DNA from 3 places in the Streptomyces sp. NPDC056169 genome. Region 1 is predicted to be linked to each of the others. Evidence: riboswitches for the same ligand, from Rfam matches in the RefSeq annotation. Region 1 holds a riboswitch; each other region holds the start of a gene.
The links. Region 1 has a riboswitch for cyclic di-AMP ahead of ACFC0G_RS14400 (transglycosylase family protein). Riboswitches for the same ligand answer to the same signal wherever they lie in the genome.
Positions count from the first base shown of each region.

Region 2: linked by a shared signal. The riboswitch ahead of ACFC0G_RS28565 (peptidoglycan DD-metalloendopeptidase family protein) and the one ahead of ACFC0G_RS14400 (transglycosylase family protein) in region 1 are both predicted to bind cyclic di-AMP.
Region 3: linked by a shared signal. The riboswitch ahead of ACFC0G_RS23965 (transglycosylase SLT domain-containing protein) and the one ahead of ACFC0G_RS14400 (transglycosylase family protein) in region 1 are both predicted to bind cyclic di-AMP.

Region 1 is NZ_JBHJUO010000008.1:26,793-30,058, forward strand. It holds gene eno (phosphopyruvate hydratase) at 1-276, opposite strand, end outside; gene ACFC0G_RS14400 (transglycosylase family protein) at 647-1,387, opposite strand; cyclic di-AMP (ydaO/yuaA leader) riboswitch at 1,391-1,564, opposite strand; gene ACFC0G_RS14405 (transglycosylase family protein) at 1,823-2,911, opposite strand; gene ACFC0G_RS14410 (cytochrome P450) at 3,096-3,266, opposite strand, start outside.
Region 2 is NZ_JBHJUO010000018.1:84,486-87,751, forward strand. It holds gene ACFC0G_RS28560 (tyrosine-protein phosphatase) at 1-753, opposite strand, end outside; cyclic di-AMP (ydaO/yuaA leader) riboswitch at 1,147-1,302, shown strand; gene ACFC0G_RS28565 (peptidoglycan DD-metalloendopeptidase family protein) at 1,307-2,350, shown strand; gene ACFC0G_RS28570 (SGNH/GDSL hydrolase family protein) at 2,501-3,266, shown strand, end outside.
Region 3 is NZ_JBHJUO010000014.1:121,203-124,468, forward strand. It holds gene ACFC0G_RS23955 (phosphocholine-specific phospholipase C) at 1-362, shown strand, start outside; gene ACFC0G_RS23960 (hypothetical protein) at 411-1,034, opposite strand; cyclic di-AMP (ydaO/yuaA leader) riboswitch at 1,400-1,583, shown strand; gene ACFC0G_RS23965 (transglycosylase SLT domain-containing protein) at 1,589-2,491, shown strand; gene ACFC0G_RS23970 (alpha/beta family hydrolase) at 2,485-3,266, opposite strand, start outside.

The DNA of each region.
Region 1 (3,266 bases):
GATCAGGCGCTGCTCGGTGGCGTCGTAGCCGACGAGCTCCGGGCCGATCTGCTCGATGACGGCGAGGACGGCCTTCTCGACACCCTTGCCCAGGTAGCGGTTCGGGTCACCGTCGCGAAGCTCGATGGCCTCGAACGCACCGGTGGAGGCGCCGGACGGAACAGCAGCACGGCCGGTGCTGCCGTCGTCGAGGCCGACCTCGACCTCGACCGTGGGGTTGCCTCGGGAGTCCAGGATTTCCCGGGCTACGACGACGTCGATGGACGGCACGAGCATCTCCTTTTTGGGATGTGACGCTGGATGTGACGCATGGCCGGTGCAGGGTCGCTCGGCCTTGCGACAAGAGCCTAACCGGCTCAGGGGGTCCGGTCGGCCGTGCGCCCGCCCCCTGGGACGAAAAAGGACCCAAGGGCATGCATCTCGGGACGAAGGACCCCAGATCTACTGGGCGGTAACTACGAAGTCCTCCCGAAAGGGTCCCGGTACACGCGGAACCCCGTATGTACGGAACCCCGTATGTACGGAACCCCGGACGCACGGAACCCCGGTCCGGCGCGCACGGGGGAGAGTGCGCCGGACCGGGGTGGTCACCGCGGGAGGGTCGTCGGGGTCGGGTGAGCCGCCGGACTCACCCGAGCCGCCGGGCTCACTTGAGGTGGAGCTGCTGGCCCACGTAGATGAGGTCGGCGTTCTCGACGACGTCCTTGTTCAGCTCGAAGAGCTTGGCCCAGCCGCCCTTGACGCCGTGCGCCTCGGCGATCTTGCTGAGGGTGTCGCCGGCGACGACCTTGTACTCGCCGTCACCCTTCTTGACCACCTTGCCGGTCGGGGTGGTGACCGTCTTCTTGGTGGCGGCCTTCGGCGCGGCGTGCTGCTGCGTCGACTGCTTCGGGGCCTGGCGCTGCTCGCTGCGGGTGGTCGGCTGCTCGGCCTTCCGCTCCTGGCGCGGCTGCTGCGTCTGCTGCTGGGGCGCGGCCTGCTGCGGCGCGCTCTCGGCGGAGCCGCCGTCGTACGAGGCGCCGGAGAGGCCCACGCCACAGGACGGCCAGGCGCCCTTGCCCTGGCCCGCGAGGACCTTCTCGGCGATGGCGATCTGCTGGGACTTCGACGCCTGGTTGGCGGTCGAGGCGTAGGCGGTGCCGCCGTACGCGGCCCAGGTGGAGGCCGAGAACTGGAGGCCGCCGTAGTAGCCGTTGCCGGTGTTGATGGCCCAGTTGCCGCCGGACTCACAGGCGGCGACGGTGTCCCACTCGGAGACCGTGGCGGCCGAGGCGGTGCCCGCGGTCATCAGCGGGGCGGCGACGGCGACACCGGTGACACCGACGAGGGTGACGACCTGGGTGGCCTTGGAGGGACGACGGTGTTTGCCCTTACCGGAAAACAGCATGGAGATTCTCCTCACCGACGCCTGTGAGGTGAGCTGTCGGGTTCGGGCCGGAAAGTTGCCCGGCCGCGTGTCCTAGCACGCGGCTTCACCCCAAGCCGGTCATCGGCCGTCTGTCTCAACGGCCGGGACCGGCACTTACCTTGGGTCCCCCACTCCTGCCTTCGGCGCTTACGCGACGACTGTTCCCATCGGCCGACGGCAGGATTCGGCGTTTCGGTCGACGGGGCCCGCGGTGGCGAGCGGTTACGACCGTAGACACAGACCCACCGGAAGTTCAAAGAGGCGTATTGCGGAAATATCGCCCCTACTTGCCTTCCGGCGGGGGGTGTTTGCGCAGGTGAGAGGTGACGGGAGCAAAGTTCGCGGACGTGACACGCCAGTTGGGGCGAAGAGACCCATGTCTCACTTACCCAGAACCGGACATACGCCCCCGAACTACCCGACCTTCGTCTCCGCCTTCTTCTCCGAACCGATCGTCAGGTCAAGGCTCTGACCAGGGACGATGAGGTCCGGGTCGACACCCACGGTGCCGCGGTTGGCGTCGTAGAGGGCGTTCCATCCGCCGGGGAGTTCGTTCTCCTGCGCGATCTCGGACAGGTTGTCACCGGGCTGCACGGTGTACGCGCCCGAAGTGCCCTGACTGTCCGTTGTGCCCGAATCCTTCGTCGCGTCAGTCGTGGGCGTGGCGGCGGAGCTTTCCGCCAGCTCGTCCGTCGATGAGGCGTGTCGGCCGGATTCAGACAAGGTGTCCGTCTTGCCGGTTTCCTCCGGGGCCGCCTCGCCCCGGTGCTTGCCGGTGCCGGGCGTGGCCGACGAGGTGTCACCTGTCGGCGTTTCGGGCGATACGGGCGTAAGGGACGCATCGGGCGTGGCCGGGGTGGTCGAGCCGCCCGTCGGCGTGGTCGGGTCCGTCGGCGTACCGGCGGTACCCGGAGCGGTCGGGGTGCCCGTGGTGGCCCCCGTCGCCGGAGCGGTCGGGGTGCCCGTGGTGGCGGGCGCGGTGGGCGTGGCGGAGGCGGTCGACCCGGCGGGGGCCTTCGACGGCGTACCGGCCTCGGCGGACCCGGTGGACCCGGCGGTCTTCTCCGCGGCCTTCTCGTCCGCGGCGGCCTCCGAGGGCGTGATCGGGACGCCCGCGGTCCGGTTCGACTCCGCCACGGGCCCGGTGGGCGCCTTCGGGGCGGCGGCCGGGCCGGGGTTGATCCCGGTGGCCCTGCCGTCGTTCGTGAGGCCGGCGATGGGCGCGCAGGTGGCCCAGTCGGTGCCGCCGGCGGCGAGCGCCTTGTCGGCGATCGCGATCTGCTGGGCGCGGCTGGCCAGGTCGGGGCTGGGCGCGTAGGCGAGGCCGCCGTTCCGCTCCCAGCTGTCCTGGGTGAACTGGAGGCCGCCGTACATGCCGTTGCCGAAGTTGGCGCTCCACTGGCCGCCGGACTCGCACTCGGCGACCCGGTCCCAGGTGGCCGCGTCGGCGGCGGAGGCGGAGCCGGTGGCGAGCAGCGGCAGCGCCAGGGCGGATCCGGTCACTCCCGCGGCGACGACGATGGCGGGGGCCTGACGGGGGCGACGGTGTCGTCCGTTCCCGGAGCGCATAGGGAGGCCTTTCGCGTGACGGCTGAGACTGCCGGGAAACGTAGCGGCATTCGAACACCCATCACAAGTCGATGGCCCCCCGATCACGTAAAGATCACAGTCTTGACGATCCGTCAGTTCACCGCAGCCGTACGGAAGGGGAGAATTCCACCGGAAGCGTGCGCAATCCCCGCATGATGAGCCCTCCGCGCCACCGCAGTTCGGCCGGATCGGCCGCAAGTCGCAGGTCGGGCAGGCGAGTCAGCAGGGTGGCGAGCGCGGCCTGGCCCTCCAGCCGGGCCAGCGGCGC
Region 2 (3,266 bases), on a different contig from region 1:
CAGGTAGGTCTCCACCGAGCCCCAGGTCGCGTCGATCGTCTCGAACGCGGCCCGCAGGTACTCCACCCGCGCGTCGAAGAGCGGGCTCAGCAGCTCCATCACCTCGGGCGACATCGCGTCCGCGGCGGTGGAGCTGCGGCGCACCTTGTAGCGGCGGTGCGGGTCGTTCGACTTCACGTAGTCGGCCTCGATCGCCTCGCGCTCGACGTCGAGGGCGAGCAGCGTGATCGCGATGGAGAGGCCCGCGCGGTCCTTGCCCGCGGCGCAGTGCATCAGGGCAGGGACGCTCTCCTCCGCCATGGAGTGCAGGATCCGGCTGTGCTCCGAGGTCCGCTCGACGATCATCTTGCGGTACGAGTCGGACATCCGGGCGGCCGCCTTGCCGTCGCCCAGGATCTCCCGCAGCTGGGCGATGTCGCCGTCGCGCACCAGCTTCCAGAACTCCTTGCCGTCGGCCGGGTCGTTGAGCGGTATGTTCACGTTCCGCACGCCGGGGAGCTCGACGTCCGCGCCCTCGACCTTGCGGTCGGCCTCGTTGCGGAAGTCGAAGACGGTGTGCAGGCCGAGCGAGGCGAGGAAGGCGGCGTCCGCCTCGGTGGCGTGGGCGAGGTGGCCGCTGCGGAAGAGGCGCCCGGGTCGCACGGCGCGCCCGTCCGTCGTCGGCAGGCCGCCCACGTCCCGGAAGTTGCGGACCTCGGCCAGCTCGGGTTCGTTCGCTTCGGTGGGCGGGACCTGCGGCAGCTGCTGCGTCACGGATGCTCCTGGGGGTCGACGTTCGGGGGCCCGATGCGAGATCGGTGCCTAGGACAATCATCCAGGTGGGAGGGGGTCTGCGCACCCCCTCGGACGGGAATGGGCGATCTGTCCGAAATGAGGGGTAAGGGGGAACACGCCCTGTTTACAGGTGAGATGGGCCGAGCCGCGTGAGCAGGGTCATAGAAGTGACGGATCGTGGCCGAAGGCCCCCGGCAATTGCCGTACGGAAAAAGGAAATCGAAGGACCGTCATCGACGGAGGGTGACCGGAATTCCGCCCGGAATGCGGCCCGTGTAATGCCGGGGGAAATCTGCGGCTTGTTCGCTCCGACCCCGCTCGTCTAGCGTCACCGTCAATCCGGTCGGACCGCCGAATCCTGCCACCGTCCGGAATCCGCACTCATCCCATGCGTGGCAGGAGCGGGGGACCCAGGAAGTACGCCGGTCCCGCGACACAGGACGGCTCGGGGTGAAGCCGCGCGAGAACGCGGCCGGGCATCTCCAGTCCGAACCCGACAGCTCACCTCGTAGGCGCCGGAGAGGAATTCGCCATGCCCGCGAAGGGTAAGCACCGCCGTACCAGGACCAACCCGCTCACGCGTGGACTCGTCGCCGCCGGTACCGGAGGCGCCGTCGTCGCGCTTCCGCTCCTCGGTGCCACCGGGGCCCACGCCGCCGAGCAGGCCGCCCCGGCCGCCGTCCCCGCCCAGGCCGTCAGCGCCGCCGCCCAGGTGAAGGCGCCCGCCGCCCTCCAGGCCGCGCCGACCGCCGCCGCGAAGGCCGCGCCGAAGACGTACTCCGTCGTCAGCGGCGACTACCTGTCGAAGATCGCCGGCGAGCACCACCTCGCGGGCGGCTGGCAGAAGCTGTACCAGGACAACCGCCAGGTCGTCGGCGAGAACCCCTCGCTGATCCTGCCCGGCATGAAGCTCACCCTCGGCGCCAAGAACACCGCGCACGCCGCCCCCAAGCACGTCGCCCCGAAGAGCGCCGCGCCCAAGGCCGCCGCCGAGAGCACGCAGAGCTCCGAGAAGAACGGCGACACCTCGCGCGCCTCGCGCAGCAGCCAGCGCTCCGCCGCCCCGGCCGCCGCCTCCGCCGAGTCGCAGAGCTCGCAGTCCTCGCAGTCCTCGCAGACGTCTCAGTCGTCTCAGTCGTCTCAGTCGGCGGGTGCCGATACCTCCGCGTCCGGCTGGGTCACGCCCGTCGCCGGCGGCGGCTTCTCCACCCCGTACCGCGCCTCCGGCTCCATGTGGTCCTCCGGCTACCACACCGGTGTCGACTTCATCGCCTCCTCCGGCACCACCGTCCGCGCCGTCGGCGCCGGCACGGTCGTCTCCGCCGGCTGGAGCGGCGCCTACGGCAACGAGGTCGTCATCCAGCACGCCGACGGCAACTACTCGCAGTACGCCCACCTCTCCTCCCTCTCCGTCTCGTCCGGCCAGACCGTCAGCGGCGGCCAGCAGATCGGCCTCTCCGGCTCGACCGGCAACTCCACCGGCCCGCACCTGCACTTCGAGATCCGTACCTCCCCGAACTACGGCTCCGACGTCGACCCGCTGGCCTACCTGCGCCAGCACGGCGTCTCCGTCTGACACGCACGCTCCCCGGCGGCCCGGCACACCTGTGCCGGGCCGCCGGCGTATTCCGGCTTGGGAGAATCTTTATCGGTGGCATATGTCACCCGACGTCAACCCTTCCTTACGGTCGCGTAGGTCACATCCGAAAGGGAAGGATGTGCTCCCGTGGCAGACGATTCGAGATCAAGAGACAAGAACGCATTCGGGTCGTACGCGGCGATCGGTGACAGCTTCACCGAGGGTGTCGGAGACCCCGGACCCGACGGGACGTACGTCGGCTGGGCGGACCGCTTCGCGGTCCTGCTCGCCGACGAGCTGCCGGAGCACGACGACTTCCGCTACGCCAACCTGGCCGTACGCGGGCGACTGCTCGACCAGATCGTGGCGGAACAGGTCCCCCGGGCGAAGGAACTCGCCCCCGACCTGGTGACCTTCTGTGCCGGCGGCAACGACATCATCCGGCCCGGCACGGACCCCGACGACGTGGCCGAGCGCTTCGAGCGCGCCGTCGCGGACCTGACCTCCGCCGTCGGCACGGTCATGGTGACCACCGGCTTCGACACCCGCGACATCCCCGTGCTCCGGCATCTGCGCGGGAAGATCGCCACGTACACCGCCCACGTCCGGTCCATCGCGGACCGCTACGACTGCCCGGTCCTCGACCTGTGGTCCCTCAAGTCCGTGCAGGACCGGCGGGCCTGGGACGACGACCGGCTGCACCTCTCGCCCGACGGCCACACCCGCGTCGCCCTGCGCGCCGCCCAGGTCCTCGGCCTGCCGGTGCCCGCCGACCCGGACCAGGCGTGGCCGCCGCGCCCCCCGCGCGGCACGCTGGAGGTGCGCCGCGACGACATCCACTGGGCCAAGGAGTACCTCGTGCCCTGGATCGGGCGCAGGCTGCGCGGCGAGAGCTCGGGCGACCACGTCGAGG
Region 3 (3,266 bases), on a different contig from region 1:
CGATGATGGGCCCCAACCGCTTCCTGCGGCGCTTCATCGGCGACGCGTCCAAGGCGGGCAAGGCCGTGGAGGTCGCGGCCCGGTTCGCGCCCGAGGCGGGGACGGGCCGGACGGCCCTCTGGTTCAGGATGACCAACACCTCTGCGGCGCCGGTGACCTTCACGATCCGCTCGAACGCGTACCGCACGGACGGACCGTGGACGTACACGGTCCCGGCGAACTCCAGCCGCGAGGACTTCTTCAACGCGGTGGCCTACAACGGCGGCTGGTACGACTTCACGATCCTCGCCGACATCGACGGGACCTGGTCACGCCGGTACACCGGCCACATCGAGACGGGAGCCCCGAGCGTCACCGGCTGAACCCCCGCACCCGGCAGGTGACGGGCACGGGCGGGGCACCACCGCCCGTCACCGGCCGGAGTGCGCGGCCCGGCGGATCGTCGCGTCGAGGAGGTCCACCGCCTCGGCGGCCGTCCGGCCGGGCGCCCGGTTCCACGGACCGATCAGGTCGTGCCACCCCCGGGACCGGAGCTCGGTCATGATCCAGGCGGCGGCCTCGTTCATGGTGTCCGCGCCGCCGTGGCCGAGGCGGTGGGCGGCGAGGAGCGCGCCGCAGACGCAGCGCGCCCCCCGCGCGTCGCGCAGCTTGTACGGGGCGTTCTGCCAGCCCCACTCGGTGAGCACCAGCCGCGCGTAGCCGAGGTGGACCGAGGGTCGCAGCTCGGGGCGGCCGATCCGGCGCCAGGCATGGAGGCGGTCCGGGAGTACGGCTCCGATCCGGCCCGGGAGTGTGCGCTCGGCGGGGGCGGGCGGCGGCAGCGCGCCGAGCGCATCGGCCACGAGTTGGTCCACGGGCACGGAGAGCAGCGCCCGCCAGTCGGCCGGCGGCGCGGGGGCCGTCGGCTCGGCGACCGTCGGTGCGGGGGCCGTCCAGTCGGTGACGATCCGCTGCCAGGTGGCGCTCTCGAAGAGAGCGGCCGCCTCGCGGTCGAGGGTGTCCGGGCTGAGCGGGGAGGTGGTGGTGGTCGGCATCCGGAGGGCTCCTGGGTCGGGGCCTCCATCATTCAAGAAGAATGTCGGGTTTGCGACTTTTGACCACACCTAGCCCCCCATCAGAGTCCGGCTCGGGCGAACAGCCCACAGAGGCTAATTTCCTCCTATTTACTCACCAACGGAATTACGTCGCATATTCGGACATTGCTCACCGGGTGACGCGGTTCACTTTCCCTCGCCGCCGCCGGGCACCCATTCGGCCGCAGGCCGTACCGCGCACGGAAGTTCACCGGGGTCCGAGTCCGGTCGATCTTGAATTCCTTGAATTCGGAGATCCAATTCCGGGAGCGAACGACCAGCTCCTCTTGTTATCCGTCGCATTACTGGCCTACGGTCACCCCCATTCGAGCGGAACGCCTAATCCTGCCGCCGCCCGAAACACCTCCCTTTCACCCGACGGCAGGAGCGGGGGACCCACGAATTCGCCGGTCCGGAATCCGGAACGGCTCGGGGTGAAGCCGCGTGTGCGCGGCCGGACATCTCCCGTCCGAACCCGACAGCTCACCCCGCAGGCGCCGGAGAGGAATCCCGTCATGCCTGCACACGGTAAGCACCGCCGCCCCCGCCGCCGCACCGTCTCCCGCGGTCTCGCACTCGCCGGAACGGGCGGGGCCGCCCTGGCCCTGCCGCTGGTCATGCCCGCCACGGCCGGCGCCGAGACCGTCTCGGCCGCACCCCGGATCGCCGCCCAGTCCCACGCGGTGCAGTCCTTCGCGGCGCAGCCCGCCACCGCGCGGCCCGCCGCCGTGCCGTCCGCTCCCGTCGCCGCGCGTACGTACACCGTCGTCAGCGGTGACTCGCTTTCCTTGATCGCCCATAAGAAGGGAATTCAGGGCGGCTGGAAGTCGATTTACCGGACCAACAAGTCCGCCGTGGGTGACAATCCGTCACTCATTCACCCCGGTCTCGAACTGACGATTCGTCGGGATTCCGCGAAGGCCGCCCCGGCGCCTGCCACCGTGCAGAAGAAGAAGAGCTCCACCGCGACGGATCGGGCGAGCCGTTCCGAGCGCCGTGCCGCGGCGCCGGCCGCCGCCTCTGGCGCCTCCGCCGCGCAGGCCGTTCCCGCTGCCGCGCCTGCCGTCCAGGCCGCCCCGGCAGCCGCCACCCAGTACGCCGACAACCTCGACGGCTGGATCCGCGCCTCGCTGGACATCATGGCCCAGCACGGCATCCCCGGCTCGTACGACGGAATCCTCCGCAACGTGATGCGCGAGTCCTCCGGCAACCCCCAGGCGATCAACCTCTGGGACTCCAACGCCGTGGCCGGCACCCCCTCGAAGGGTCTGCTCCAGGTGATCCAGCCGACCTTCGACGCCTATCACGTGCCGGGCACGTCCACGGACCTGTTCGACCCGGTCGCCAACATCACGGCCGCCTGCAACTACGCGGCCGACCGCTACGGCTCCATCGACAACGTCAACGGGGCCTACTGACGCCGGAAGTGCTCGGCGAACCAGTCCGTGGCGAGCTCCGCCACCTCCTCCAGGGCGCCCGGCTCCTCGAAGAGATGCGTGGCGCCGGGGACGACGGTCAGCCGGTTCTCGCAGCGCAGCAGGGCCTGGGCCCGTCTGTTGAGGTCCAGGACGAGCGCGTCCCGGCCGCCCACCACGAGGAGGGTCGGGGCGCGCACCCGGGCCAGGTGCTCGCCCGCCAGGTCGGGCCTGCCGCCGCGTGAGACGACGGCGGCGACACCGGAAGAGGGATCGGCCGCCGCCCACAGCGCGGCGGCCGCGCCCGTACTCGCCCCGAAGTATCCGATCGGCAGGTCGCTGCCCCCGGGCTCCCCGGCCAGCCACTCCGTGACGCTCGCCAGCCGGCCGGCGAGCAGCGGGGTGTCGAAGACGTGCGCCCGGTCGGTCGCCTCGCTCTCGGTCAGCAGGTCGAACAGCAGCGTCCCGAGCCCGGCCCGGTTCAGGGCCGCCGCGACCGCGCGGTTGCGCGGGCTGTGCCGGCTGCTGCCGCTCCCGTGGGCGAAGAGGACGACGCCGGTCGCGCCGTCGGGGACGGCGAGCCGTCCCCCGAGGGTGGCTCCGGTCACCGGGATCCGGACGTCCGAGTCCCGCACGACAGGTCCGCGCGCGGCCCGGCTGCGGTCGAGGCAGGCGAGCACCTCCGCGTCGGTCGTCTGCGAGAAGTCCCGGTAGAACTGACCGATCGCGTAGAAGAAGTCGGGCTCGCGGACGCACACGGTCTCGTCGGCCTCGCCGC